3 regions of the Paenibacillus sp. UASWS1643 genome follow, and region 3 is predicted to be linked to each of the others. Evidence: riboswitches for the same ligand, from Rfam matches in the RefSeq annotation. Region 3 holds a riboswitch; each other region holds the start of a gene.

Region 1 (10,365 bases), on a different contig from region 3:
GATCAAAATTTGAGTGCCGAAGAACTGTTAAGCAGTTATATCCGAGGCACAGAAGAAGATAACAGAGAACTTGATCCTGAATACAGAACGTACATAACGGGGTGGGAAATCGAACCGGCATATGACAGTACCAAACATCAGTTAGTCTACTCCCTTGGTTTTAAGAATGCTGATCAGCAAGCCATGGTCAATTACAATGTAAAACTCCTGACACGCGAAGGGTACATCACAGCCATTCTGGTTACAGATACGGCTAACTTTCAACAGAGCCGCCAGGCATTCGAGGAAACTGTCCTTAATCGACTTAGCATCAATGCAGGATATACCTACGAGGAGTACAATGCTTCGACTGACAAAACATCCACTATAGGGCTCAACAGTCTTCTGATGGGCGGGATCGGGTATACGGCTTCCCAGAAATTCAGTGCTCTTCTTTTGCTCAAAAAAGGATGGGCCTTGATCCTGATTGTCGTCCTTGGGTTAATCGGTTGGATCAGATACAAGATCAAAAGCTCACACGGAGAAGAAGAAACACTCTCTCCCTCCGAGAGAACGTACCTGCAAGAAGCAGATGAGCAGCAGTATGCTGATCAGAATGAATTATCATACTACCGCCAATCCGGGCATCCATCCAACGCGGAGAAACAAGATAAGCCCTAACCCTTCCCTTATTAATCCCCACGTCAGCACAGATTAAGAAACATAAAATAAGCCGTATATCTCTTCAGAAGAGATATACGGCTTATTCTTAATAGCTTCACATCATATCATACATATCGTGAATTATTCAGTTGCAGGTTCAACTGCACCTTTATAACGTTCTTTGATGAATGCTTTCACTTCTTCGGAGTGCAAGGCAGCAGCCAGTTTCTGAATTGCATCTGCATCCTTGTTGTCCTCACGGGAAACGAGGATGTTCGCGTATGGGTTACCTTGCAGATCTTCGATCAACAAAGCATCATTCGCTGGATTCAGGTTTGCTTCAAGCGCATAGTTAGCGTTGATGAATACCAGATCCGCTTCATCCAATTGACGAGGCATCATAGCTGCATCCAGCTCGATGATATCCAGGTTCTTCGGATTGGCTGTGATATCTTGAATCGTAGATGTAATATTTGTGTTGTCTTTCAGCGTAATGATACCTTCCTTCGCGAGCAACAACAGAGCACGTCCACCATTGGATGGGTCATTTGGAATTGCTACTTTTGCGCCGTCAGCCAATTCATCCAAAGACTTAATCTTTTTGGAGTATCCACCAAAAGGTTCAACATGAACAGGTGTTACAGAAACGAGGTTGAATCCACGTTCTTTATTCTCTGTGTCCAGATAAGGTTGGTGCTGGAAGAAGTTTGCATCCAATTTTTTATCAGCAAGTTGCTGGTTGGGTTGTACATAGTCATTGAACGTAACGACTTGCAAACGAATACCTTGTGCTTCCAGTTCAGGCTTGATGCTTTCCAGAATCTCTGCATGTGGTGTAGGTGAAGCTCCAACTTTCAATTCAACCGTACGTGGTGCACCTGCTGAATTATCTGCGCCGCTATCAGCGTCCTTATTGTTTCCGCAAGCTGCGAGAACCGCAATTAACATAAGACTAAGTAGAGCAAAAGACCATTTTTTCATGTGTAAAACCCCTTCTCTAATCATTTTTTTCATGTGGCGTCCGCATGAATGCATATCCATCATGTTATCTATGTGTTATTTCCTGGTGAAAAATGTAACCAAGCGATCTCCAGCCATCTGGAGAATTTGCACAAGAATGATCATCGACACTACGGATATAATCATGATTTCATTTTGATAACGATAATACCCATAGTTGATTGCCAGCGTTCCCAGACCTCCACCACCAACCATGCCCGCCATCGCCGTGTAAGAGACAAGCGTAACGATGGTAATGGTTATCCCAGCAACCAAACCAGGTAACGCTTCAGGCAGTAATACCCGTCTTACAATCTGTCCGGTCGAAGCGCCCATCGACTGTGCCGCTTCAATGACACCCCGATCAACTTCACGCAACGTCGTCTCCACCAATCGAGCAAAGTAAGGAGCTGCTGAAATAACTAAAGGTGGTATAACACCTAACACTCCTGTAGCTGTACCGACGAGTGAACGAGTGAATGGAATAAGAGCAACAATCAATATGATAAATGGGACTGAGCGCAAAATATTCACAATCAAGGACAATATAATGTACACCGTCCGTGATTTGATCGAAGCAGATCGGGCTGTCATGAACAGCAGAACTCCGAGCGGTAAACCAAAGATTACGGTGAACAAGCCTGATACACCCAAAATTTGCAGCGTCTCAATAGAGGCTTTACCAACCTCTTCCCAGCGAACTGTTGAAAAATCCATCTAACGAAGCACCTCCACATCAAGTCCCTCTGCGGTTAATTCTGATATCGTCCGATCAATCGCAATGGAATCACCCTCGAACCGAACGGTCAGCTGTCCATAAGGCACCTGTTTAATCGTAGAGATTGTACCCTGCAGGATGGCAAAATCCACACCCGTCTTACGTACCGTCCTCGACAAAATCGCTTCATACGTTTTGTTCCCCAGAAAGGATATCTTCACAAGTTTCGAAGCAACACCTGCCTGCAATTCAATGCCTGCATTCGCCAGAGCGGTCTCTTCCAGAGCCAGTCCAGCTTCATGGTCACGCATCATGAAGTCTCGTGTAATCGCATGCTGCGGCTTCAGGAACACCTCGGTTACAGGTCCCTGTTCCACAATACCACCTTGATGAATGACAGCCACCTTATCACAGATGTTTTGGATGACATGCATCTCATGTGTAATCAGCACAATGGTAAGGTTGTATTTTTCGTTAATGTCGAGCAATAACTTCAGGATTGAATTTGTCGTCTGTGGATCAAGTGCTGAAGTAGCCTCATCGCAGAGAAGTACATTCGGATCACTCGCAAGTGCTCTCGCAATCCCTACACGTTGTTTCTGTCCACCTGATAATTGAGCTGGATATTTGTTGCTATGGTTCTCCAGACCAACGAGATTGAGCATTTCCTTCACTTTGCGATCAATGGCATCCTTGGGTGTATTCACAAGCTTTAGTGGAAAAGCCACATTATCATATACCGTTGCAGAGGATAACAGATTAAAGTGTTGAAAAATCATCCCGATCTTGCGTCTCTGTTGCTGCAGTTCGGTTTTGCTCAGTTCAGTCAGGTTGATCCCATCAACCCATACTTCACCCTCCGTAGGCCGTTCCAGCAAATTAATGCAGCGAATCAATGTACTTTTGCCCGCTCCAGAATGGCCAATCACGCCGTAGATTTCGCCCTTTTGGATGCTCAAATTCAGCTCGGATAACGCTGTTGTAGATTTTGCCCCTTTGCCGTACGTTTTCGTTAAACCTTTTAATTCAATCAATCGCACTTGCCCCTTTCCAACCACCTACATGTATCTTTACCCGATCTAAAGGAAAACTCCCCTTAAAGTACAAAAAAGAGCCCTTTGCAGATACAAAGAGGGCTCTTCACGTGAAAGAATATACCTTCTCATCTGCCAAAATCGTGTCTTGCACCATTTTGTAGGAATTAGCACCTAACATCTATAACGAATGATACATGTATCATGTCGTTACAAATCGGTTGCCGGGCTTCATCGGGCCTGTCCCTCCGCCGCTCTCGATAAGAAATATGTTGTTGTAGGATTTTATAAGTTCATGTAGTTTATGCTTTATAATGTGAACGTAACTTCCGAAATATCAATTATATCCGCGTAACATTCGATTGAAATTCAGTATATTCCAAGTATTCCGATTTGTCAAAGGCAATTATTTCTTTTCCATATTTTGTTGATATAACGATAAGAGGCTGTTAATGTTTCACAGACCATATCCACGCCCTGACGCATTTCCTGCACATGCTGATTCAGATCCTCCAACTTTACTTTACCTTGCAAGGTCTGGTGTAACTGCCAAAGGTCATCGTGCATTTCTGAGTTCATGTAGTGAATTTCCATATTACGTCGTTTGCGCAGCTTGCTCATCGGCTCACGATAAGAGTCCTTGATCTGTATTAATTGCAACGCAAGATCATGATGCTCCCTTGCATAATCGAACTGCCTTAACACTGTAAAATAAGAAAAATGCGCTTTGGTATTTGAAGTATTCAACTGGAATATTTCGTTTAATACCGTGCCCACCTTATCCAGGATGGCAAAGCAACGGATAAAGCCATCTTTGTAGAAATACACATACCGTGCATACTCGGCTTTTTCAGTCGCCGTCATATCTTCCGTTGAGCCTGCAACGACCTTATTGCGAAAATGAGCAGCAGCGAAACAGCTTTGCTCCAGTTCATCCAGTGAGGAGATGAGTCCCTGAGTCCACACATACAGTTTCCGATAGTCATGCGTGGGATCATGGTCCACATGCATTTGTCGTTGAAATAACTCAAGCGTATGCGCCATTGCGTCCATCGCTGCCTTCAATTTACCTTCGTTTATACGTGGCTTTTCCCCCAACAACGTTCGCAGCATATCTAACCTCCTCTTTTCCAAATCAACAAGAATTCATCACCGTAAACGTAACACATCATCCATTCCGTGTAATTGCTGCTTGCCATAGGTTGCCCTGATCCCCCTGACATCAAACAAAGTCCACCTGTCCAATGATGTACATCAATGGATGGTGGACTTTCATATTTAGCCCAAGTACCTCTGGAAAAAGAATGGATCTATATCTTAGAAACGATTAGCCGGGCGATGCAGCTTGTACACCAGGAAACTCATATACGTTAAAACTCCGAATAATATGGCGATATCCAGCATATGAGCGAGAGCTACAAACATGTATACTTCCGGACGGTTCATTGTCACCATCATGAAAATACCAATGACTACTTGCATCAGAACAAGAACAACGGATACCACACCCAGAGTACGCATTTCCTTGTTGTCCGGATGATTACGGTACGCGAAGTGACCCAGGATCGCAATAACAATCACGAGCGACGCAGCAGCTGCACGGTGAGCAAAGGCAACTGCAACCCCACCCGAAAGCTCAGGAATAATCTGACCGTTACAAAGCGGAAATCCCGAACATCCGCCGGCAGAATCCGTGTGGCTCACAAATGCACCCGTGTATACCACGAGATATGTGTATATGGTGGAGAACCAGACCAAATTCCTGAATTTTTTGCTAACCCGAGGGTATTTATTCAGGCGCTCCAATCCGCCATCTTTGGCCTCCTGTCTTATGCCCAGCGCCATCATTAGGGAACTGGCAAAAGCAATCAGTGCAAAACCAAAATGCAGTGCCATGACTGCTGAAGATTGGGAGAAGACAACGGCAAAAGCCCCCATGATTCCCTGGACGATAACAAATACCAGAGTTAAGAAAGAAAACAATTGCAGGTCACGGCGTGACTTGCCGAACTGCAGAAAAGCAACAAACGAGGCAATGGACAACAGTCCAGCCAGTGCGCTTACAGCGCGATGGGAATATTCAATAAGTGAAGCCACAGTATGTGCCGGAACGAGTTTTCCGTTACATAAAGGCCATTCTGTTCCGCAGCCAAGGCCTGATTCCGTTTTGGTTACGATGCCTCCACCAAAAGTGGCCAGAAACATGACAAGACAGGTTAATACGGTTAACCATTTAAACAAAGTTAAGTGTTTCAATTTTTTCTCACCCGCTGTTGGTTTAAGATGGCGAAGAATATTCTCCGCTTGTTTCGGTACTTTGACACTTATTTCACAACTAAATTCATTATACCGGATAAAATGTTCATTGACGTCGCGCTTTGTGACAAAATGTTAACGTCTGGTGAAATAATGACCCACAGGTCATTGGGGTTATGTAATTGAGGGATATGCCAGTTGAATTGGGTCTTAAACAGAATCCTGAACACACAAACGCCATTTCCCTATTTCAAGAGAAATGGCGTTTCATCTAGTATACCCTTTAACAACATGAACCTGTCATACATTTATATAAGTTCAATGAAAAATTTACACAATAACGGAGAGGACAGAAATAGCCTGAAGAAGCGAAGCGTTCGCCTTTATCCCCGGATTTCCCCCTAATAAAAGGGATCAAAGAAATCTGGGGATAACAGCGATCAAAAGGTTATTCTGTCATCGGAGTGTCTGTGTGAATATTCATCATTTGAACTTGTATAACATCATTTATGGATCGTGTTGTACACTTCAACTGCGCGATCCAGGAACTGCTCAATCTCTTCTCTTGACTTGCGAAGCTTGTTCACATACCGTATGAGTTCGCGGCCATCTGAATACGCCACAAAGCTTGGAATGCCAAGAATATTCTGCTCTTCACTAACCGTTCCAACCTGATCCACGTCGACCTCAATCAAAGTCAGTTCACGTGCATATTTCTCTTCAACCTCAGGCATAAACGGATCGATGTATTTGCAGTCGCCACACCAGTCTGCCTTGAATACGGCAATCGTCAAACGTGGGGATTGGATAGCTACATCAAAAGCCGGTTTGGAAGTAATCTGTTCCATTCGGTTCATCTCCCTTTCTGTACCTTGTCTTACCCTAAGTGAAGCAAATTGGCGAGTGGAAGTCAAATAATCAGCGCATACTTAGAATAAACCACATGGTCTGTGAATTTAAACCCAGAACATCATGAAAGGATGTCACATCATGACTTCCACCAGAACCGATTCTTCCAGCGAACAGCATCACGGGTCCCTTCTGCAGATTGTCCGTTCCATTCCGGGTGCTGCCCGTGAAATCTGGCGTGGCAAACAAGCGGCATGGCAAGCTTCAGCACAGCTTCGTCACCCATTGCGTGACATCGAGTGGGATACCGATACGGCAGCTGCCTTACAGTCTGAAGTGGAGCGTTTGTTACCTGCCAGCGGCAAATCTTTTGCACGCACGGACCAGGTTCAAAGCGCACTCGTCTGCGAAGAAGATTGCATCATTCTGGAAGAGATTAAGACACTGACCCAGGAGCATAATCGGAGTAATATCACCCGCACGGCAGCCTATCTGGAATGTTATGAGCAATATCCCGAACTGCATTGGGCACTGCTGGCCCATATGGTCTCTCGCAACGGCGGATATCACATGACAGATCTTCAAAGTGACTTAATGCATAATCTACAGAATCAAAGCGATCGCGAGCATATGTATCGGCTGCTGGAGCGATGCAATGCACTCATTTTCCAAGATGCATATCCCCAGCTTTTGCTGTATATGAACAGTCGCCGGATCGGACGAAGCTGTTTCCATCTCTTGTCGCACTTTCACGTATCGGCGTTTATGACGCCGTTTTGGGAACGCTTTTGGCTGGAACGATGCAGTTCATTGCTAAGTGTGGCATTAATTATTAATGAGCAGAACTATATCGAGAGCCGGGTGGTGCAGCATCCTTATTTTCAAAAAGAAGTACTTTCCAAACCCGCATTCCATCTGCATAATCTGGCCGGTCTGAATCACATCGTCTTTCCTCTTGGACGGGGAGCAGGACTCGCAGGACGCGTTATTGAACATTTTGGCAAGTTGGATGAGCGAATCATGTTTGGCAAAGGCCTATATGCCTTGTTGTTTGGCGTGGAGCAAGTACACACACAAGTGTTAGAGTTCGCACGTTTGGTTCCCCATCGTGGCTCGCGCGCTGAATATTGGCCTGGCCTGTTTACCAATCATGAAGACGAGGCGAATGAACATACATTATACGCTCAGGCGTTACTGGATGAGGAATGGCTTCCAGAAGGGCAGCGATTATTTAGTCCGGAGCTGCTCTCCGTATGGGGAGACACCCCTTATGAACCGATCACCAGACACGACTGGCTTCAGACTCGGGATAGTCTCGGTTACCTGACGGCACCTCGCCGCCCATGGCTGTTTGAGATGAGTCACGAACACCGGTATGGCATGCTGAAAACAGCACTGGCTCATGATGCTAAAGCGATCACACACTAATGCTAAGGATCATATGGAGCAGTCAAAGACGGATGATGTGGATACCCTGATATACCGCTAATCCTTGCTTACGAGGCTAATCTCGAGCTCATTCAATCAGCTCGCTTTATCTATACAAAAAGCCCTGTCCGCTTAACAGCAGACAGAGCTTTTATCCATGAGCTTATATCCTATTTTCACAAAATATTTATGCTTGAATAATGCACTTTGTATTTTTAACCTCTTTGCCCAGCTCCACGTTGAAGACGCATAAGTGGACGAAGAATTTTTTGCAGAATACGGGGGTAACTGCCCAGCTCGTCCTTGCGCAGTACACGCAGCACAACCATGAGAACCAGATACACCACCACCACAAGCACACCAACCACAAGGCAGGTAAACAAGAAGGATACACGCGCTGGCAGGAACAGTCCAAAGATCGTATTCCCAATCCAGTTCGTTGCAAATCCTACACCTGCTGCAAGCAACACTGTAATGATAAACCCTTTCCAACGATCTCCCATGATGGAGAAATCAACGATTTTGCGAAGGACCCGCAGATTCAGGTACGTGATGACCAGGAAACAAAGGGCCGTTGCAATAATAATGCCGTAAATGCCAAAGATCGGCGCCAGAATCAGACTTGCGATCAGTTTGATCACAACACCTGCTGCGACACTGATCATTGTAATCCGTGGTTTCCCTACCCCGAGTAAAATGGAGTTGGTGGTCATCATCGTAATCTGGAAAATGGTACCGAATGTTAACAAGGCAATGATCGGCGTTCCATCCAGATTGGTAAACAGCAATCCGTTGACCGAATATGCTGCCGCACAAAGCGCAATGACAATCGGCATACCTGTCAGAATCGAAATGCGCAACGCAAGTGTAACCTGGCTCTTCAGATGCGCTTCATCCTTGCGGGCAAATGCTGCTGAAATGACAGGCACCAACGATTGACTCAAAGCGATAGCCAGAATCGGAGGAATACCCGCAATACTTTGGGCTTTCGCACCCAGGATCGCAAGTACACCTGTCGCTTCTTCGAGTCCAATCCGGCCACTAAGCAGTGGTACCACAAGGGATGAATCGATGAAGTTAATGGCTGGAACTGCAAGTGAGGACAACACAATAGGAATAGACAGCTTGAAGATATCACTGTAGATACCTCGCATCGGTAACTGCTCTGCACGCTCGTAATTCAATTGGGCCGCACGGTCGCTACGACGCAGCTTCAAGGTGAAGTACAGCATGACACCAAATGCACCCACACTTCCTAATACCCCGCCAAATGAGGCACCTGCAGCAATCGTTTGGTCATCATAATTCCATTGCAGCATGATATAAGCCACAATAATGGCTGTACCTACACGGGCGAACTGTTCAACAATCTGTGAAATACCACCCGCTGTCATGTTGCCGCGTCCCTGGAAATATCCACGCATCATCGCAATGGCCGGGAACAGCAGCAAGGCTGGAGCCAAGGCGCGAATGGGGCTGACCGACTCCGGTACTTTGGAGACATACGTGGCATAATAAGGTGCCGCGAACCATAATAAAGCAGACATGACTACCCCGGCAACAGCCGCAAAGATCAGGGCTGCACGGTAGATCTGTTGAGCTTCACCCGCGCGTCCGAGCGCATAGCGTTCCGATACCATTTTACTAAGTGTACTCGGTATGCCCGCCGTTGCTACAGTTAACAACATTAAATATACCGTATTGGAGATCGTAAACGATGCGTTACCGACATCTCCAAGGATATGCTCCAGCGGCACCCGTTGAACCAATCCGAGTACTCTTGCGATCAGCGCAGCTGCCGCCAGAATAAGCGTACCCCTAATGAATGTTTCTTTCTTAGACAAACGAATTCCCCTTCTTTCCTCCACACCGGACGTGCATCCCGTTGAAGCTAATCCTGAACGTTTAGGCGAATCTTACCACCCAGATAATAAAGAGAACAATCATGACGATTTGCAAAATAATTTTCATCACAGTACTCGTAAATAACCCCACGACCGAACCAAATCCAACTTTTGAGGCTTTGGAAGGTGAAGACCCTCCGATCAGTTCCCCGATAAAAGCACCGATAAATGGTCCCAATACCAGTCCGAATGCCGGAATGACAAATGGACCAATGATAACACCAATGGTACTCAGCGTGGTCGATAACTTGGAGCCACCGAACTTCTTCACACCCCATGCGCTGACAACATAATCAGCCACAAACAACACAACAACAATCAGAATCTGAATGATCCAGAACCACACACCAAACGGATCAAAGCTAAAGAACCAGCCGTAGACCAGAAACGCGAAGAAAATAGCTACAGCACCAGGCAGTATGGGATATACCGTTCCAGCCATCCCCACTGCAAACAGCAGCACAATTAAAATCCAGGCAATGGTTGCGAGCAAAGGTTACTCCCCCTTCAAAATATGTTCACGGATCACTTCGAC
Region 2 (10,365 bases), on a different contig from region 3:
AATTATCCCGGAGTGCGGGGAATTGGTGAGAAAACAGCGTTGAAGCTTGTACAGGAATACGGCTCCATTGAAGGGATTTTGAGCAACATGGATAAACTGACCCCTTCGGTGCGTAACAAGATTGAGAACGATCTGGACATGCTTCATCTGTCCCGCAAACTGGCAGAGATTCATTGTGCTGTTCCGGTTGCCTGTGCGCTGGATATCTGTGAATTGCGTCTTGATCCGGATATGGTGATGGACAAGTTTGAACAACTTGAGATGAAGAGCCTTGGCTCTTGGATGGGAGTGGCAATAGGGTGAGCAACATGAAGAACGTACGAACAGGCAAAAAGTGGTGGACAGGGGCTATGGCCCTCGTCCTGGCCTTGCCCGTAATTCTTTCGGGAGCAGTAAGTGCACCACAGACAGTGGATGCCAAAGCAGCAATTAGCACCAAAGTACAGAAAGTAAAAGCAGCAGGGCGTAATTTTACCGTACAGACCGTTTCGATTCCGAAGGGAACACCGGTTACCGTGGGACTCGCGAAGAAGCAAGTTGGCCAGACGGCAACATTGCCATCGATTGTGAAAGCCTATGGTGCACAAGCAGCCATTAACGGAGCATTTTTTGAAGCATACAACGGAGCACCAGATCCATATGGCATGTTAATAGCAAATGGTAAGGTCATACATATTGGAAGATACGGGACATCCATCGGATTTAAGGAAGACGGCTCGGCGATCATGGATTCACTTCAGGTGAGTTTGACAGGTAAAGTAACGGATACAAAAGGTAAATCACGGAGTTGGTATGCAACCTTTATTAATCGAACACCTTCAGCGAACGCAAGCATTACGATGCTGTATACCCCTGAACGAGGTGCCACAGTCGGGTTCAAAGGTGGCACTGCGGTTGTCATGGAGAAAGGTATCGTGACCAAAAAAGTGCCCAATACCAATGTAGCGATTCCTAAGAATGGCTCGGTACTGGTTTTCACAGGTAACCAAAAGTCCTCTTCGGATCGTTTCACCGTTGGTTCAACCGTAGAAATGAATTATAAGTATACGAATGCAGCAGGCAAAGAGATCCCTTGGCAAGATGTAGTGACTGCCGTGGGAGCAGGACCCCGTCTGGTGAAAGACGGCAAGGTAGCTGTCAATCCGACGAGCGAAGGTTTCAAGGATGCCAAGATTCTTAATGCTTCCGGAGCCAGAAGTGGTATCGCCATCATGGCGGATGGTTCCGTAATGCTGGCTACTGTTTCCGGAGCAACAATCAAGGAGTGGGCAGCGGTGATGCAGAAGCTTGGTGCCAAACAGGCCATGAATCTGGATGGCGGTGCTTCCTCGGGTATGTATGCCGGGGGCAAAATGCTGACTTCTCCAGGCCGGCTTTTGAGTAATACACTCGTATTTGGCGGCTCTGTGCGTTAAAAGAAAGTGATTATGGGAGGTATGACGCAAATGACACTCACATCTGATCGAAAGCCAGGGGAGGGCAATACAGCTGTTCTGGCCATTAATGTAGGACTGCCGCAGCCGCTCCCTGGGCAGAAGCGTGAAGTGCTGAGCGGCATTGTGAAACATCCTGTATCCGACGCGGTTTTCCTGTCATTCACTGGAATGACAGGGGATGCGCAGGCGGATCTGGTGCATCATGGTGGGCCTGACAAAGCCGTTTGTGTATACGATTACAGTCGTTATCCGGCGCTGGAACAACTGATGGATCGCAAGCTGGATTGGGGAGCTTGTGGAGAAAATCTGACGGTTGAAGGCTGTGCCGAAGAAGACGTCCGGATTGGTGATGTTTACGAGTTGGGCGAAGCCACAGTGCAGGTCAGTCAGCCCAGACAACCTTGCTTCAAGCTGGGTGCGAGGTATGACTATAAGGAGCTGCCTGTTTATTTTCAGGAGAGTGGATATACCGGCTTTTACTTTCGTGTACTGCAAGAAGGTGAGGTAGGCCCTTCATCGATATTTCGACGGATCAGCACCGATCCTGCATCAATGACGGTTCTTGAAGCCAATCGAATCATGCATCAGGAGAAAGAAAATGTCGAAGGTATTCAGGCGTTGCTGGCCATTCCTGCGCTGTCAGACAGCTGGAGGCAAACGTTAATGAAACGATTGTCCAAGCTGGAGAACAAGTAGCAGGGTAATTATAGTGTCATCAAGTAAAGTAATCCGAATTCCTTTTTAAACTAACTTGGGAGTGTGACTAACATGACGATCTTAGGCGCAATTGAAGCAGGCGGAACCAAATTTGTATGTGGTATTGGCACAGAAAACGGAGAAGTTTTGGAACGCGTAAGTTTTCCAACAACAACACCGGAAGAGACAATGGCTCAAGTGATTTCATTTTTTGAAGGCAAAGGCATTGAAGCTCTGGGTGTAGGTTCATTCGGTCCGATTGATCCGATTGAAGGAAGCCCGACATATGGATATATCACAACAACACCAAAACCACATTGGGGACAGTATAACGTGATTGGCAAGCTCAAGGAGCATTTTGATGTGCCGATGACATTTGATACGGATGTGAATGGTGCGGCACTTGGAGAAGCAACCTGGGGCGCTGCACAAGGTCTTGAGAGCTGTCTGTATATCACTGTGGGTACAGGTATTGGTGCAGGTGCTGTGGTTGGCGGTAAAATGGTCCATGGATTGTCACATCCAGAGATGGGACATATCATTGTACGCAGACATCCTGAGGATACATACGAGGGTTTCTGTCCGTATCATGGTGACTGCCTCGAAGGCCTTGCAGCAGGACCGGCCATTAACAAACGTTGGGAGCAACCGGCTTATGAACTGCCTGCAGATCATAAAGCTTGGGAGATCGAAGCGCATTACCTGGCACATGCACTGATGAACTATGTTCTGATTCTCTCTCCGCAGAAAATTGTCATGGGTGGCGGAGTAATGAAGCAGGAGCATCTGTTCCCGATGGTTCGTAGCAAACTGCAGGAGTTGCTGGCGGGATACGTTCAGCATCCGGCACTTCAATCCGACATTGACCAGTATGTTGTTTCACCAGGACTTGGCGACAATGCAGGGCTGTGTGGTTCGCTGGCGCTTGCCAAGTTGGCATTGAATAAGTAGGTCATTAAGGGATTGACGAATTTTACCATTGTGGTATGATATGGGCAACAGCATAGTACGGTTAATGAGGAAGCACCTCTCTTGCATGGATTTTGCAGGAGGGGTGTTTTTTTTGTGCTGCCTATAGGTAGTATCTCTAACTCGTATAAGCTGAATATTCAAAGGGAGGGAACGAAAATGGAAGTCATTTTCATGAACAGATTGTCCAGAATGTCAGATCAGAATGCAGAGTATGCACAGTTATGGATTGGGGAAGAGGAAGATAGTTGGCAGCTGGGATGGAGTCGCTACGAGGAAGGAGAGCGTGAGGACAGCATCTGGTATGAAGGGACTTCTTGGGAGGAGCTGCTTCATATCTACCGTCATCAGCTTGCCATACAGATGAGTGAGGGGTACCGACCGCAGTTGCAGGGGTTATTTCATGAGAATGATGACCTGAAGTCCCGCAGTTATGGTGGACAGCGGCTCCATTGTTACAGTGAGTTATACGGCAATGAGCAATTATATACGGATCTGTGCACATGGCGCAGGAAGAGAGCTGTGTCTGACCGGAAGGCACCGTATTTTATTGCAACAAATCGTTTGCTGCGTTTGATCAGTGCCTTTGTTCCGCAATCGCTGGATGAACTGATGCAACTGCCGGGCGTAGGAGAGAGCAAAGCAACTGAGTATGGTACGGAATGGATGGAGATTACAAACGGGTTGGAGCGTTCAACGACATTCCCGCTGGACTGGGTATACACGGCGCTGAAGGAAGAAGAGTATGAGAGTTGGTTATACAAGCAGAGAGAGCAGAAGTATAAGCAGGAACTTGATAAGTTCACCACGCGTAAGCAGGTGCTTGAAGGCATGAAAGAAGGGTATACGTTAGAGGAGATTGTTAATCGATCCGGATTATCCCGACGTGAGTTGGTTGAGCTGTTAGAGGCACTGGATCATGAAGGTTATGACACCGATTGTCTTCTTGATGTGGAGCTGGCAGTGATGCCAGAGAACGAGCAAGAGGCCGTATGGAGTGCGTATGAGGAGCTGGGAGATACGTTCCTGAAGCCAGTATTACATAAGGTGTATGGAGGAGAGAAACCCGATGGAGGAAGTCTGGAGCAGGTCTATGAAAGACTGCGCATGATTCGAATCCGCTTTCGTCGGCACGCAGAGACAGAGAAGAATGTTGGTTAATGATCAGAAATGAAAAAAGACGAGGCGTTTCTCCCGGAGGAGCGCTTCGTCTTTGTTATTTCATACGAGTTCATACCCAGTCTTTCTTGCGGAAAATGAAGAACATGCTCAGGCCCAGTGTAACCATTAGGCCAATCACAACAAAATAGCTGTATTTCCAGTTAAGCTCTGGCATATTCGTAAAGTTCATACCGTATATGCCGGTAATGACCGTCAGCGGCATGAAGACCGTGGTAATGGCGGTAAATACACGCATGATCTCATTCGCCCGGTTCGCAATACTGGATTGGTAGGCTTCTCGCAAGTTGCCCATCAGGTCGCGATAAGTCTCAAAGGTTTCAGATATTTTTACAGCATTCTCATAGATGTCACTGAAATACTTTTGCAGTTGATCATCAATGAGACGCAGATCTTTTTTGTTCAAGGTGTTAATGACCTCTTTCTGAGGTCCGAGCACTTTTTTCAGCCACAGAATCTCACTGCGTAGCCCGATAATTTCATTCAGATGTGACTTTTTGGTGTGCATCAGAATGTCTTCCTCAAGCTTCTCGATCCGTGCTTCAATTCGGTCACCTACGGTGAAATAATTATCAACAATCAAGTCAACCAGCAAATACAGCAGACGATCCGGTGTACTGATTTCCTGTTCCCACAGGATTGGTTTCAGTGTGCGCAATTCGCTGACCTTTTGCTTGGTAACACTAATAATGAAATGTCTGCCGAGGAATAAGTTCACCGCACGTAGAAATATCTCTTCATCATCGAAACGGATGCTATTAATCACAATAAAATAATGGTTCTCATAAATTTCAATCTTCGGACGTTGTTCTTCGTCACTAAGACAGTCTTCCACAGCCAGATCATGCATCAAGAACAGCGGCTGAAGTACCGCCAAATCGTCTACGTCTGCATCAATCCAGTAGAATCCTTCCGCTGGTGGAGTCAGCGCTTGCTGAATGTCGTCCACCGGAATAAATACACCGTTGTTTACCAACCGGATTTTCATCGTTAATCTACTCCTTCTGCACCCGCCAACTTGGCGGATATTATCATTATGGGCGCAAAAAGAACAAATCAGCCGGTCGGCAGCGGAGCCTGGAGATCAGGGCTGCGTACACTATATAATCAAACGGAAGTCACGTCCCGCTGCCGGCATGCTGATGTCAATTCTCTATGCAGTTTGTCGGAATTCGGCTGCCAGTCAGGCCTCGGGTCGCCATCCATTTAATATGTCACCTCTCACATAAGGGTTTATAACACCTTGTTTAGTATACCGCTGGTACAAGGTGCTTTCAAGCGCAAAAATGTGTCTATTTCGCGCCCTGAGGCAGTGTATGACAACGGATGATGAACGGTTCCGATCTGGGAAGCGACATCGAACTGCATCTTGACGTGAGGGCATTAATGTAATAAAGTAGACGGTGAACCATATTAAATTACAATCTAATACAGCGAAATCTTATCAAGAGTAGGTGGAGGGACTGGCCCGATGAAACCCGGCAACCGGCGGTATACCGCACGGTGCTAATTCTTGCAGCGACTAAGTGTCAAGTGGCACTGTTGTAACTGAGAGATGAGAGAGGCGCATATCTATTTTACATATGACCTTTCTCGAAATCCGAGGAAGGTCTTTGTCATATGCCCCGACTTCTCAGCAGTGATTTTCGCTAAGGAACTTGAGGTTGTTTGTAACGTTGAATGAAAGAGCAATTCAATGTTTTTACAAGCTCAAGGCAGTCTATAACTGTATTGATGTGAAGACATCAAGCCAGGGACGGCTGCATCTATCTATGCACAAGGAGGAGTTAGACTTACTATGCCAATCAAAATACCCGATACTCTACCAGCAAAAGAAGTACTTGAAGGAGAGAATATCTTCGTCATGGATGAAACTTCTGCATATCAGCAGGATATTCGTCCACTCCGTATCGCTATATTAAACCTGATGCCCACAAAGGAAACGACCGAAACACAATTGCTTCGTCTGGTGGGAAACACGCCTATTCAGGTGGATGTCGTTCTCGTACATCCCAAATCCCATACGTCAAAGAATACGTCTCAGGAGTATTTGGATTTGTTCTATAAAACCTTCGATGAGATTGAGCACCGCCGTTTCGATGGAATGATTATTACGGGTGCCCCGGTGGAACAGATGGATTTCGAAGACGTGAACTATTGGAATGAAATCCAGGAGATCTTCGAATGGACCAAAACCAATGTGACTTCAACCCTCCACATATGTTGGGCTTCCCAGGCAGGTTTATACCATCATTTTGACGTACCCAAGGTTGCACTTGATGAAAAGTGTTTTGGCGTTTTCCCACATACCATTAATAAACCACATGTTCCGTTGTTGCGTGGATTCGATGAAGTATTCAACGTTCCACATTCCCGTCATACGGAAGTGAGACGCGAAGATATTGAAAAGAATGAGAATTTAGAGATTTTGGCTGAATCCGAGGAAGCGGGGATCTTCCTGGTTGCTACCAAAGACGGCAAACAGATTTTTGCCACAGGACATGCCGAGTATGACCCGTTCTCATTAAAGTGGGAGTATGACCGGGATGCAGCCAAAGGGTTGGATATCGCATTGCCTAGACATTATTATCCGAATGACGACCCTTCCCGTGTGCCACCGGCTACTTGGCGCGCTCATGCCAACTTATTATTCTCTAACTGGCTCAATTACTATGTGTATCAAGAAACACCTTATGATATTGGTCCGCAAATCTAATCGAGATTACAGGAGGATGCAGCAATGGAAGACAACAACAAGTTGAAAATCGAAAGCCGCTTAGCACAAATTGGGTCCATCAATGAACCGGTAACAGGCGCCATTAACTTTCCGATCTATCAATCCACTGCGTTTCGCCACCCGAAGCTTGGACAAAGCACGGGGTTTGATTATATCCGTACGACTAATCCAACCCGTAAAGTATTGGAAGAAGCCGCCGCAGCGTTGGAGTCCGGTGATGCAGGGTTTGCCTGTAGCTCGGGAATGGCCGCGCTGCAAACGATTTTTGCCATGTTTGGTCAAGGGGATCATCTGATTGTATCGCTGGATCTGTATGGTGGAACCTATCGTCTGCTGGAACGTATTCTGTCCCGTTTCGGCGTAACTGCAAGTTATGTGGACACGAATGACCTTGTAGCACTGGAGAAGGTTCGTCAGCCGAATACCAAAGCTGTATTTATTGAGACACCAACCAATCCACTGATGATGATCACAGATGTGGAAGCCGTTGCTTCCTGGGCGAAAAGTTACAACCTGTTGACCATTGTTGACAACACGTTGTTGACTCCATTTTTCCAACGTCCGATTGAACTGGGTGCCGATATCATCATTCATAGCGCTACCAAATATCTGGGTGGACACAATGATGTGCTCGCTGGACTAATTATTACCAAAGGTGAAGCGTTATCTGCAGAGATGGCGTTCTTGCATAATTCCATTGGAGCGGTATTGTCTCCAAGTGACTCCTACCAGTTGATGAAAGGCATGAAGACGCTGGCTCTTCGCATGGAGCGTCATGAGCACAATGCACTTACTATTGCCAAATACTTGCTTGAGCACCCAGCGGTGGTTGAAGTGTATCATCCAGGCCTATCCGATCATCCGGGGTATGAAATACAGAATAAACAATCCACCGGTAACACAGGTATCTTCTCTTTCAAAGTGAAGGATGCACGTTATGTTGAACCGTTGCTGCGTCATATCAAACTCATTGCTTTTGCCGAAAGTCTCGGCGGAGTCGAATCACTCATGACTTATCCGGCAGTACAGACTCATGCGGATATTCCGCTTGAAATTCGTGAAGCCGTAGGTGTGGATGACCGTTTGCTCCGGTTTTCTGTAGGCATTGAACATGCGGATGATCTGATTGCAGATCTCGGCAATGCTCTGACAGCTGCACAGCAGGAAGTGGAAGGAGGCGTGCACTCATGAGTGAGTCCAACAACAAGCCCAATTCCGAGTTGAAATTTGATACCAAATTGCTCCATTTTGGCGATGAGATTGACAAAACGACCGGAGCCTCCAGTGTACCAATCTACCAAGCATCAACATTCCATCATTTTGATATCTTCAATCCGCCTCAGCATGATTACAGTCGTTCGGGTAATCCGACGCGTCAGGCTTTGGAAGATTACATCACATTGCTGGAGGGCGGTGCACGAGGCTTCGCCTATTCTTCGGGGATGGCTGCGATATCAAGCGTGTTCATGATGTTCTCCGCAGGGGATCACATGATTGTAACAGAAGACGTATATGGAGGTACGTATCGTTTGCTTACTTCCATATTAAGCCGTATGCAGATCGAGACAACCTTTGTAGACATGACCAATATAGATGAAGTAAAAGCGGCACTCAAGCCAAACACCAAGGCAGTTTATATGGAGACACCGTCCAACCCTACACTGCGAATTACGGATATCGCTGCTGTAACTGACTGGTCGAAGGAACATGACCTGATCACGATTCTGGATAACACCTTTATGACACCTTACTATCAGCGTCCGATTGAGCTTGGTGTGGACATCGTCGTACATAGTGCTACGAAGTTTCTTGGAGGTCACAGTGATGTACTTGCAGGGTTAGCTGTTGCTCGCACGGAATCACTTGGCGTACAACTGAAACAGTTGCAAAATGGACTCGGAACTGTACTCGGGGCACAAGAATCCTGGCTTCTGATGCGCGGGATGAAAACCTTGGGGGCTCGCATGGCTCATAGTGAACGGAGCACAGCCAAACTGGCGGCATGGCTTAATGAGCGCAGTGATATTACTGCTGTCTTTTACCCTGGACTGGAGGATCATCCGGGCCGTGAGGCACATGAGCGCCAGTCCACAGGATATGGAGCTGTCGTTTCTTTTGACGTCGGTTCAGGTGATCGTGCAAAAGCAGTTCTTAACCGGGTGAAGCTCCCCATTGTTGCTGTAAGCCTGGGAGCTGTCGAGAGTATTCTGTCCTACCCAGCGATGATGTCTCATGCGGCAATGCCAGCTGAGGTCCGCCGTGACCGTGGCATTACAGATGGGCTGCTGCGTTTCTCCGTAGGTCTGGAAGATATCGAAGATCTCATTGTAGATTTGGAGCAAGCACTTCAGGAATCCTAGTAAAAGTGGATGACCGAATACCCCCATGCGTATCACTTAATCTCGAATAAATTCCATTCCATATGTAAAAATTTTTACTTATTTTTAAAGCACCTGTACATAAGGTGCTTTTTTTCACATGTAACCTGTGTTACGATATGTGGAGTACAGAAATACGATGTTGCCACCAGAACTTGCTTCTCTTGAACAAGTTGGGACGGATCGTTATATAATTTCTCTTCATGAGGGAGGCTTTTTTACGATGAGTACGGTAGACCGTATCTTAGATAAAGCCCTTCGGGGCGAACGTTTGGACTTGGAAGACACGATTCAGTTATTTGAATCCAATGAAGTGGACAAAATCGGGGCAGCTGCTAATGTCATTATGAAACGCATGCACCCTGAACCATACAGAACATTTGTAATTGGGCGTAACGTCAACTACACAAACGTGTGTGATGTGTACTGCCGTTTTTGTGCTTTCTACCGCAGACCTGGTTCGGATGAAGGTTATGTGCTTCCAGACGAAGTTATTTTCCAGAAGATTCAGGAAACGGAAGATGTGAATGGTACCGAGATTTTGATGCAAGGTGGAACGAATCCAAACTTGCCTTTCAGTTATTATACAGACCTGTTGAAAGCCATCAAAGAGCGTTTCCCAAACATCACGATGCACTCTTTCTCACCCGCTGAGATTATGAAAATGGTTGAAGTATCCGATGGCCTTACATTGGAAGAAGTTGTTCGTGCCATTCACGAAGCTGGACTGGATTCCTTGCCTGGCGGCGGCGCTGAAATTCTCGATGACCGCACACGTCGGAAGATCAGCCGTTTGAAAGGTTCATGGCGGGATTGGATGGACGTTATGCAAACTGCACACCGCATCGGTATGAACACTACGGCAACGATGGTTATCGGACTTGGTGAATCGATGGAAGAGCGTGCATTACACTTGCTCCGTGTACGTGAGGCTCAGGATGAATGTATTGCGAACAAGTATGACTCCGAA
Region 3 (10,365 bases):
GTCTGACTTCCCAAAAAACGATAGGCACCTATGTTATTCAGTATGCATTGTTATCCATCGTAGCCATTATCCCAGGACTTGCACTCAGTATATGGATATCCAAATGGATCATTGATATTTCTGTATCCTCTCTTCGAGTGGGGAATCAGAACATTCCAGTCCAAGGATTGGATGCGGCTATACTGGCCGGCGTACTTCTATTTGCTCTAGTGATTCTGTTCACTGTGCTATATGCCAAAAAGGCACGCAGCATACAGCCCGTGCAGGCTATTCGTTATGGTATGTCGGAGACAGATTATAGCCGGATGGCTGGCAGAATGAATTCGCCATTGGCGCACTGGATCGGGTTCACACGACTGCCTGTGACCGCTGTGCTTGGATTCCGACATGTGTTCAAAAACATCAAAAGTTCTGTTCTAACACTCCTGCTAACCACCATGGCTTCCTCCGTACTTGTTCTGGGTTATGTTCTGTTGACCAGTATAACCGGAATTGAACAGACAGCAGCCAAATGGGGGTATGACAATGCCAATATTGCAGCAGTAGTCGTGAACAAAGGTAACTTTCCAAAGACTGAATTAAAACAAACGTTAGAAGAGGATTCAAGGATTAGCAATGCAGGCTGGCAAGGGAACACAACGGGTGTAATTAGTCCGGAGTCTTCTGCAACAGTGAAGGGCCAATCCATCAGTCTCAACTTGAGTGTACTGGACGGGAGTTATCAGGAACTTGGATTCGAAACGTTAAAAGGGGTTAACCCACAACATGCAAATGAAATTGCCATTGGTGTAAGTGTAGCCAAAACATCAAATAAAGATCTCGGTGATCTTATCGATATCTATATTGAAGGAGAAAAGCGTACATTCCTCATTACAGGCATCTATCAGGCGATCGCCAACATGTCTGTTTCAGGCAGAATCACCATTGATGCCATGAGAAGTGTGAACCCCGGTTATAGTGAATTTGATGTTATATTCATCAATGTGAACGATATGGCACAAGCGGGTAAGGTTGCCTCGGAATTAAATGAGCAATTTAAAGATTTTGCTTCGGTAGTTACTCAGAAGACATTGCTTGATTCGGTTTACGCAGAAGCCGCTAATATCCTGATCTATCCGATGAGTCTGATTGGATTACTGTTTATCATTGTGACGTTCATCATTATTTTCAGTACCTGTAGAATCAATATTCGTAAAGAAAGCAGAACGTACGGGATATACAAATCGCTGGGAATGACATCCCGCCAAATCCGGTTGTCGCTCACCATGGGAATGTTCATACTGTCCTCCATGGGAGCCATACTGGGTATTTTCGCCGGCGTATATCTGCTGCCTATTCTACTCGAAATGGTCCTTTCCGGTTATGGTATCGTACAACTTCCACTGATCCTGCATTGGGGTGGAATGGTACTGTTCACCTGTCTAAGCATCATTGCAGCCAGTCTTGGCTCATGGTTCTCTTCGCGAATCATTCGGGAAGCATCGCCACGTATGCTGGTTATCGAATAGTGCAATAAGGATGCCTTAACACAATAAAACAAGCCCTTCCATACCCCTATAGGATGTGGAAGGGCTTCTTATCATGATATGGACTATTTCCGCCACTTCTTCGCAAGTTCCTCAATCTGATGCGGTGTTGTACGGCAACAGCCGCCAATAATCCGTGCGCCCGCAGCAACCCACTGTTCCGAAGCATCACGCATACTGCCACATGTACCCTGTCCACTCCACGTCTTCGTTGCTGCATCGTATACTTCTCCCGAGTTCGGATACACAATAACAGGTTTATCGCTGGTACGGCTCAAAATACCCACTGCTTCCGTCACCACTTCCATCGGAGCACAGTTCAGGCCAATCGCCGCAATCTGCGGCTCGAAGCCAAACGTCTGTGCACATACCTCAAGCGGTGTGCCCTCGCTGATACTTGTCCCGTCTTTTAAAGAAAAAGATAACCAGGCATACGCATGAGGAAACTCCTTCAGTAAATCAACCAGCACCTGTGCTTCCTGCAAGGAAGGAATCGTCTCAAACGCCAGAATATCAGCACCCGCTTCAATCAGCGCCGCCATACGCGGACGGTGAAATGCGGCAAGCGTCTCATCCGACACGCCGTAATGACCGACATACTCTGAACCGTCCGCCAGATAAGCGCCGTACGGACCAACGGACCCGGCAATAATTGGACGTGGACGAAGACAATTTCCTTCGCGCTCCCCTGTACGATCTGTTATATACTCCTCATTCTCCACCGTCTCAGCACGTACCGAAGAAGCTTCTACAAGCTGACTTGTCGAGCTTTCTCTCCCTACTAGTCTACTCTGCACTTCTGCCCACACGTCATCTCTCGCCTGTGCAGCCAGTTCCACCGTCTTGCGGATCAGCTCCAGTGCTTCCTGTTCATCGATCCCTCTCTTGCGGAAACCATCCACCGTCGCCTGATAACTGGATGTAATCGCACAGTCGGCTCTTGCTCGAAAATAATCTGCATGGACCTGAACGATAACATCCGGATTCTCAAGTAACACACGAGCAGACCATAGTGGATCATCGAGATCACATCCATGCTGTTCGAGTTCCGTTGCCAGCGCTCCATCCAGAATCATGACCGGATGTTCACGCAGGATCCGTTCTAAGGGGTTAGTCTGTTGTGCTTGCGTCATGTACTTGTCCTCTTTTCTTATTCACACGTTCTGTCAGATAATAAGCTGCGTAACACAATGCGATAAATGGAACCCCACAATACAGCGCAATTCGCTGTGTAGGATCAAACGCAATACCTATGCATGAAGCCAGGCATAATATAAATGAAATAATCGGTACCACCGGGTACAGTGGTGTGCGGTAGACCAGATCTTTGACCGCATGGCCTTCCCGGATATATTGTCTGCGGAACATGTACTGGGAAGCACTGATGCTCATCCATACCACAACAACAGCCAGACCCGAAATGGAAACCAGTGTTATATACACGGTACCTGGAGCAATGATACTGGACAGTAGGGCCAGCGCACCACCAACCATACTGATCAGAAGTGCATTCAATGGCACCCCGTGTTTGGTCAATTTGGCAAACCACGGTGAGATCGTTCTTTTATCAGCCAGAGACCAGAGCATCCGTGAAGATGCATACAGGCCTGAATTGGCAGCAGAAAGAATCGCCGTCAGAATAACAAAGTTCATAATGTCTGCTGCATAGGGTACACCAACCCGTTCCATTACCGCTACAAACGGACTTTCCAGTACACTGGCATCCGACATGGGCAACAAGGCCGACAAGATAATAATCGTTCCGATGAAGAAAATAACCAGGCGCCACAGTGTCGTATGAATAGCCTTCGGTATCGTCTTTTCCGGATTCTCCGTCTCACCGGCGGCAATACCGATTAACTCCGTGCCTGAGAAGGCAAAGTTTACAGCAAGCATGGTCATCAATATCGCTGTAGCCCCATGAGGGAACCACCCGGATGCGGTAATATTCGATAGAAATGGAGCCGGTTCAGAATCCGCCATGGGAATGAACCCAAACATGGCTGCGCCACCGATAATAATGAAGATTACGATAGTCACTACTTTTACAGATGAGAACCAGAACTCGGATTCCGCAAATAATTTCACCGTTAATGCATTAAACAGAAAGATCATCAGTGCAAAGAGCGCACTCCATATCCATACGTTCACCGATGGGAACCAGCGCTGCATCAGCAATCCGGCGGCTGTGAATTCGGAGCCAAGCGCAACAGTCCAGGTTAACCAGTATAACCAAGCCACCGTGTAGCCTGTTGCCGGTCCGATATATTTGGCTGCATAACTATGAAATGCTCCCGTCTCTGGCATATGAACAGACAGTTCACCAAGACAGAGCATCACCAGATATACAACGATGGCTCCGATCAGATAGGACAGAATGGTTCCCAGTGGTCCCGCCTGCTGAATGGTGTAACCTGAGCTGAGGAATAATCCCGTTCCAATGACTCCTCCGAGAGAGAGCATGACCACATGCCGTGCCTGCATTTTCCGCTGAAAATGCCCTTTGTCGTTGTTGTTCTCCATACCTGCTGCTCCCCTAATTCTTCATCCAGAAAAAACAAAAAAGACCCACTCTGCCTAAAGAGTGCGCCGTTACTGACAAATAAAAACAAACGCTCCTATCTATCAGGCTTTCACCCGCTGGAATTAGCACAGTATCCTTCAGATCTGTTGCTGAGGTTTCTAAGGGCCAGTCCCTCCACCTCTCTGGATAAGAAAATGATTTTTTACTAATATAGCGATCTATCATGAATGTGTCAACATTAAAATAATAAATGGCACACCTCGCTATTCGGTGGAAGACCCCGGATTGGTGATGGTAATCTTCACATCGTACGTAATTGGCACGGTACTAAAAATGTTGTCCCAATCATCTTTGACTTTCTTCCATGTTTTGGGCTCTTTAATACGCAAGCTGTCCCGAAAATCCGCAACATCAACTTTGTAAGTATGCTGTAGCTTGTATAACACCTGACGAATCTGTTGTTCCGCCAGATCTGAGAATTCTTTTTCCAGTTCCCTGCGATAAGCCCCTTTTTCCTCTCGTTCGGGAGCACGCCAATCCTCCATTAACCAGCCTTCGGATTCGGTCTTTACATGGAATGAAATATCATTGCCAACAACCTTGGGAATTATTTTTGTTTTCTTCTTTTTCATTTCATATACAACAGTAAATCCCTCTTTGTTGTAAGTCTTCAAGACGCCTCCTCTTTCCTTAGGCTTCAGCCACGATAAACCTTCCAGATCCGTTTGACTTAGTTCTCCAATAAACTTAGTTGTTTTCCCATCGAATATGCTGCCACCTGAGAACTTGCCCTCTCCATTGGAGTACAGTACATTCTGGAGCAAGAAACTGGAACCAGATTGCATTTGGGCATCTAATTTGGAGAGCAAAACAGGGTCCAGGATTTTGTTGGACAAGTACGAATTACCGGTAATTCCTGTTAGATAAAATGCTGGAATCCGGGAGGGATCATCCGAAGTCAGGACATCCACGGCACGATGATGACTTATCAGCACCAGACAATTTGGACGAATATCGTTATCCCGAAGTACAAAATCCAGTAGCTGGTCCAGACCATACTTTTTGGCAATATCCTTGGAGACAACGATAACCTTCAGATGATGTCCGATAAGTGGACGATCTCGCCTTAGTGCAAACTGACGAAAGATTTGCAGCAAGGAATCTCCAGTAAGCTGTTCATTGGAATAGGACGTCTTTCCCGAAGCAGGTGAACCGGATTGTCCGCTCTGTTTACTGTTGGAACCGCCCGTGCCAGGAGCAATCTGCACAGTAGCCGTTATATAATTATTCTTTGGATACCTTCCTCCCTGAGCAGCGATGTCCTTCTCAAATTCTGTTTCTTTAGCGATATCGATCCCGAGACCAACATAGACACTTAGTTCCTCGATCTCTCTACTGCTCCAGCATCCGGATATCACCAGAAGGACGGACAAAGCAAAGGCTACACGTAAAAGCATAAAAAAACGAATCATGCATGTTTGCCTCCCTTTTTGCGAATCAGACTTATTATCAGCAGTAACAGAGGTAAAATGGCAAATAGAAGCACGGATAGATTGCCCAACATATCACCCAGAGCAAAAGTTTCATCCACGGTTTTCGGCATTAATGCTGTTAGATATATTACTGGCAGAAGGGCGTACATAATGACCTTGATCTTCTTCGTACGAAATAAATCCCGAATCCCTACCGAAGCACAATAGTGTGTGATCGTGAAACTCGAGAAGATCTGCATAATCCAGATGACCAGTAGCAAGGATTCAAACCGTTCAAAGATCAAACCTTGAATCTCGAAGCTTCTTACGAGATCCAGCGTGGGCCAAGTACGTGTTTTGATGCCGTCGAGTGACAGACTGCCTACAACCATCACTACAGTAATCAGATAAATCATAGTCGATATGATGATGCCCCAACTCATGGCTACATTGCTCTTTTTGGGGTTTTTCATATAAGCAGTCATGACAAACATGACTTCGTACCCCGTGTAAGCCAGCAGCGAAGGTTTCAACCCTTTGAGGACTGGCATGATACCCTCGCCGAGTACCGGTCTCAGATTGCCGATCTCAAACAACTGATTACTAAGCAAGATCTCAATCACAAATATAATCAGTGTAATCGGCAAAATAATCTCAAATACGCGCACAATGACAGCAAGTCCGCCAGAGATCAAATATATGCCAATCCACATAAACACCATCACGATAGCCCATTTTGGTGTGCGCTCGAGCAAGTACATTCCTGTCACATCAGCCATGACCTTAATTTCGAATGCGGCAATCACCATAAAATACATAATCATGGCGAATCCCAATATGTAAGCAATCCAGCTCCCCGTAATCTCACGAGTGAACTGGAACACTGTTTTCTCAGGAAATCTGCGACACAGGGTAACCAGAATAATTCCGACACCCGTGATAATCAGTCCAGACAGAATGATGGAGATCCAGACATCCGGCGTTCCGACAGCTTTACTCGTCGTTCGAGGGAGTGTTAGGATCCCAGCGCCAAGCATGTAATTAACAATAACTACGACGGCCTGCCTTGTGCTAATATTTCCTTCGGAACCGTTCACTTCATCCCACCTCATACCTCGTGATTTACTTCATTTATTTTTTTCGGTCTTTATCTATTGGACTAGACATCTCCGGACGCTTCCTCATCATATTTAGCGGAGCACGAATAATGAAATCCTTCCATTCCCCAAATTGATAAGGGACAGCCGGTGCAACATAAGACACGCCAAAGCTTGAGAGTCGTGCCAGATGCGTACACACAAGCAGAAAGAACATAACCACGCCAAACAATCCGAGTACGGCTGCGCTGAACATAGCGGCAAATCGCAGAATCCGTAGTGTTAATCCCGCACTATAGACTGGAATCGTAAAGGAAGAAATAGCCGTAACTGCTACGACAATGACCAGAAATTGGCTTATAATTCCCGCCTGCACTGCTGCTTGGCCAATAATCAGACCTCCTACGATACCCATCGCTGGCGCAATTGGTTTAGGCAGCCGTATCCCTGCCTCCCTCAGAATTTCAATCGAAAGTTCCATGATCAGTACTTCAATGATCGAAGGAAACGGCACGCCTGTCCGCGTTTCAATAATCGTCAGTACCAGCTTCGTTGGAATAAGACCCGGATGGAAGGAGATAAACGAGATATAGAGCGCAGGTGCCAGCAGTGCCAGCATGGCAGCCATAAAGCGCAGCATTCGCAGGAATGTTCCAGGAATCCAGCGTTCATAATAATCCTCGGGAGATTGGAGCAACATGCTAAAAGTCACTGGCACAATTAAGACAAATGGCGTCCCATCCAATAAAATAGCCACTCGCCCTTCCAGCAAAGCACCCATCACCCGGTCTGGCCTTTCCGTATTTAACACTTGTTGAAACGGACTAAGCGTATTGTCTTCGATAAGCTGTTCAACATACCCTGATTCCAACATGGAATCCATATCCATCTCTTCAATTCGCTTTTGGACTTCCGCCACGAGATTAGGGTCAGCAATATCCTGAATATAGGCAACAGCCAACTCTTTCTTGATCCGTGAACCTACTTCAAACTTCTGAATAAAGAGGCTCTGATCACTTCCATATCGACGTAAAATACCTGTGTTATCACTTAACTGTTCTGTAAAACCAATTCGGGGGCCACGAAGCAATCCCTCAGACAATGGTTCATTTACACCACGTGTTTTGATCTTATGAGCTCCAATTAATAGAGCTCCCGGCAATCCATCGACCAACAGTGCATTCTTGCCAAAAAGCACGCCAACTGAGACCTTTTGTAGGGACTGGGTCTCCTCAATCAGACTGACAGGTAGTAGCTGATCTTGCAGGTAGGCCGACAGTAAATGTGCATTATCCGGATGGAGGAAACCCTCCCGCTTAAGCTCTGGAACGCCCTCCAACATTAATGGTGTAATCAGGTGATCATCGATTAAATCTTGATCTACCAGGCCTTCGGTATATATGACGGCTGCCCGTGTATTCGTTCCCCTAATCGTAAATTCCCGAATATGCACGTCAGCATTTTGACCAAAGCTTTCTCTTACACTGGTCAGATCCGTAGTGTACTTGCCGGTTAATTTAATATTCGCATATTGGCCTGTTTCGGTCCCTTCACCCTGCCCTTTGGCTGCTGGTGAGATATCCTTCGAGGATACGGACGATCGCTTCGAACGAGAGAAGCTTCCGCGCTTAATGGCAGCATTGATCCAGCGCGTGCTCAATGTAATACCAATTGGAATGATGAAGACCAAGAATGCCTGGATCCATATGGACCAATCCGGCACGTAGGATACAATTGTTGACCACATGTTCCCACCCCAACATTTCTCTGCATGACAAAGCTGCAGGTATTCCCAAGTATTGTGTCCCCGTTTGATCACAATAATTCCCGTTTTTTGTGTACTGAACGACAAAAAAAGCGGTTCCTGTATTAGGAACCACTATTCGCTCTATATTATACGATTCTGGTCACATGCTCCGCTTTGGCATCCAACAAGTGAGCTGAAGCAGCAATTGCTGTAAAATCATTCAGTGCAATCTCAATCTGCTTCTGGCTCTGCTCCACATATTCTTCTACCTTTTTGGTACCGCCTGTGATATTACCAATCTCCTTCGTTATTCCGGTAACGCTATCACGAATCTCATTAATCGAACTCTCCACCATTGCGGATAGTTTCTTAACTTCCTTGGCCACGATATCGAATCCTCGTCCAAATTCTCCTGCATGTGCAGCCTCAATGGCAGCATTCAACGCGAGCAGTTGCGTCTGAGACGAAATCTCACGTATCGTTCGTACCACGCCCTGAATTGATCCGGCTTGTTCCTGCAAATGAGTCAACGTTGCACGGTTAGTAGCCGACACCTCTGAGATATAGGAGATACTGGACATTAATTCCTGGCTCCGTTCAATGCCTACATCTGCCTGCCCATTCAGTTCATGGGACATCGTTTTCAGCTCGTTCACTACGACCGAAATGTTGTTCTGACGGTTGGTAATGTTGGTGGCGATTTTGGAGACACCCAGTATCTTCTGATTCGTCTCATCGTACACCGGCATATATGTCGCCTCAAGCCATACGGAATTCCCCTTTGCATCCTTGCGTTCAACCTTGTCCTGGAAGCTGACACCATTAAATATGCTGTTCCAAAAAGCATCATAGTCCGGGGTGTTTGCAAATTGACCAAAGCATAGTTGCTGATGTTTCATGCCATACATCTCATCTACCGTATATCCCATCGTCTGGGCAAAGACTTCATTCACGTAGGTTACCCGGCGATCCAGATTGAATCGAATGATAGCAAGATTTTTCTCCATCGCCTTGATGACCATTGCATCGGTGACAACATCTTTCTTTTCCATATCTAATATAGACACTTGATAACCCCCACAATTCATTCCATAATAGACAGCCTTTACTAGCAAAAAACGATCATAACAACATATGTAATCATCAGGTTCTAGATGGCTCTACTATTGATACCCGATTTGCAGCATTTTGGATCATCTGTTGTCATTTATTTTTTTATTTCATTTCATTAGTGAATGCGTGTACATTTTTAGTAACTCAATGAACTTTAAGCTGTCCCCAACATCGTCCAGAATGATCAGAATTTAATTGAAGCCGTCGCATTCATCATCGTGCTCTCGGAGCATGTTCGCCTTCCAGAAAAGAGATGCAATAGCTTATCCCCACAGTAAAATCGTCTCTCTATCTACTTGTACGTATCGTAACACAAAGCAAAGAAACACACACTTATACATGACTCGCATTTCGTCTGTTTCTAGTCACCAGCTGTCCTCTGTGACACAAGAAAACAGGCCGATTCGTCATGATCATCGCCCTGTTTCTTTTTCGACATCTATTAATCGTTCTAGCTTTTCTACAGTCTTCCCATTCATCAGCCTCGCGGCAGCTTGTCTCCATATCGACTGCGAAGTTCAGCAAGCCGCTCCAACTTGGACAGCGCACGCTCTTTCTGCTTTAATCCCACAGCCAGCACCATCTGCTCCATTAACAGAAGTGGAGTCACCATGGAATGAAATTCTCCCAGTTCTCCTCTGCTGACGTAAAAAGACAACTCCGTTGCCAGTCCATATAACAAGTCTTCCCGATCTGTTACAAGTATGGCTTTGCTTCCCGTATCACGGGCATAATCTAGAATGACCTCTGCTTCAGGCAACAAGCGGGTGAAACACATGAGCATGACCATATCCTCTTGCTGCATATGCATCAGCGATTCCAACAACTCATGTCCACCTCCTGCAAGGTGAATAACGGTCAATCCAAATCTGGACAAGCGAAATGA

What was found. A riboswitch is a leader RNA that binds a small molecule or an ion and turns the genes downstream of it on or off. The one in region 3 is predicted to bind S-adenosylmethionine.
Region 1: linked by a shared signal. The riboswitch ahead of FE296_RS19485 (methionine ABC transporter ATP-binding protein) and the one ahead of mmuP (S-methylmethionine permease) in region 3 are both predicted to bind S-adenosylmethionine.
Region 2: linked by a shared signal. The riboswitch ahead of metA (homoserine O-acetyltransferase MetA) and the one ahead of mmuP (S-methylmethionine permease) in region 3 are both predicted to bind S-adenosylmethionine.

Annotation. Positions count from the first base shown of each region.
Region 1 covers NZ_VXKZ01000112.1:45,281-55,645, reverse strand. Annotated here, with positions in the region: gene FE296_RS19500 (DUF2167 domain-containing protein) at 1-660, shown strand, start outside; gene FE296_RS19495 (MetQ/NlpA family ABC transporter substrate-binding protein) at 784-1,623, opposite strand; gene FE296_RS19490 (methionine ABC transporter permease) at 1,699-2,358, opposite strand; gene FE296_RS19485 (methionine ABC transporter ATP-binding protein) at 2,359-3,393, opposite strand; SAM riboswitch class I at 3,519-3,660, opposite strand; gene FE296_RS19480 (Cthe_2314 family HEPN domain-containing protein) at 3,790-4,506, opposite strand; gene FE296_RS19475 (COX15/CtaA family protein) at 4,711-5,598, opposite strand; gene FE296_RS19470 (thioredoxin family protein) at 6,153-6,497, opposite strand; gene FE296_RS19465 (DUF2515 family protein) at 6,640-7,926, shown strand; gene FE296_RS19460 (putative polysaccharide biosynthesis protein) at 8,142-9,770, opposite strand; gene FE296_RS19455 (DUF456 domain-containing protein) at 9,832-10,272, opposite strand; gene FE296_RS19450 (Cof-type HAD-IIB family hydrolase) at 10,327-10,365, opposite strand, start outside.
Region 2 covers NZ_VXKZ01000102.1:40,075-50,439, reverse strand. Annotated here, with positions in the region: gene FE296_RS09275 (5'-3' exonuclease) at 1-303, shown strand, start outside; gene FE296_RS09270 (phosphodiester glycosidase family protein) at 309-1,415, shown strand; gene FE296_RS09265 (MOSC domain-containing protein) at 1,446-2,132, shown strand; gene FE296_RS09260 (ROK family protein) at 2,205-3,083, shown strand; gene FE296_RS09255 (HRDC domain-containing protein) at 3,261-4,262, shown strand; gene corA (magnesium/cobalt transporter CorA) at 4,333-5,268, opposite strand; SAM riboswitch class I at 5,719-5,842, shown strand; gene metA (homoserine O-acetyltransferase MetA) at 6,079-6,996, shown strand; gene FE296_RS09240 (PLP-dependent transferase) at 7,021-8,208, shown strand; gene FE296_RS09235 (trans-sulfuration enzyme family protein) at 8,205-9,377, shown strand; gene mqnC (cyclic dehypoxanthinyl futalosine synthase) at 9,619-10,365, shown strand, end outside.
Region 3 covers NZ_VXKZ01000101.1:67,997-78,361, reverse strand. Annotated here, with positions in the region: gene FE296_RS08565 (ABC transporter permease) at 1-1,508, shown strand, start outside; gene mmuM (homocysteine S-methyltransferase) at 1,592-2,659, opposite strand; gene mmuP (S-methylmethionine permease) at 2,637-4,049, opposite strand; SAM riboswitch class I at 4,142-4,243, opposite strand; gene FE296_RS08550 (Ger(x)C family spore germination protein) at 4,314-5,522, opposite strand; gene FE296_RS08545 (GerAB/ArcD/ProY family transporter) at 5,519-6,619, opposite strand; gene FE296_RS08540 (spore germination protein) at 6,654-8,366, opposite strand; gene FE296_RS08535 (methyl-accepting chemotaxis protein) at 8,513-9,418, opposite strand; gene FE296_RS08530 (MurR/RpiR family transcriptional regulator) at 9,958-10,365, opposite strand, start outside.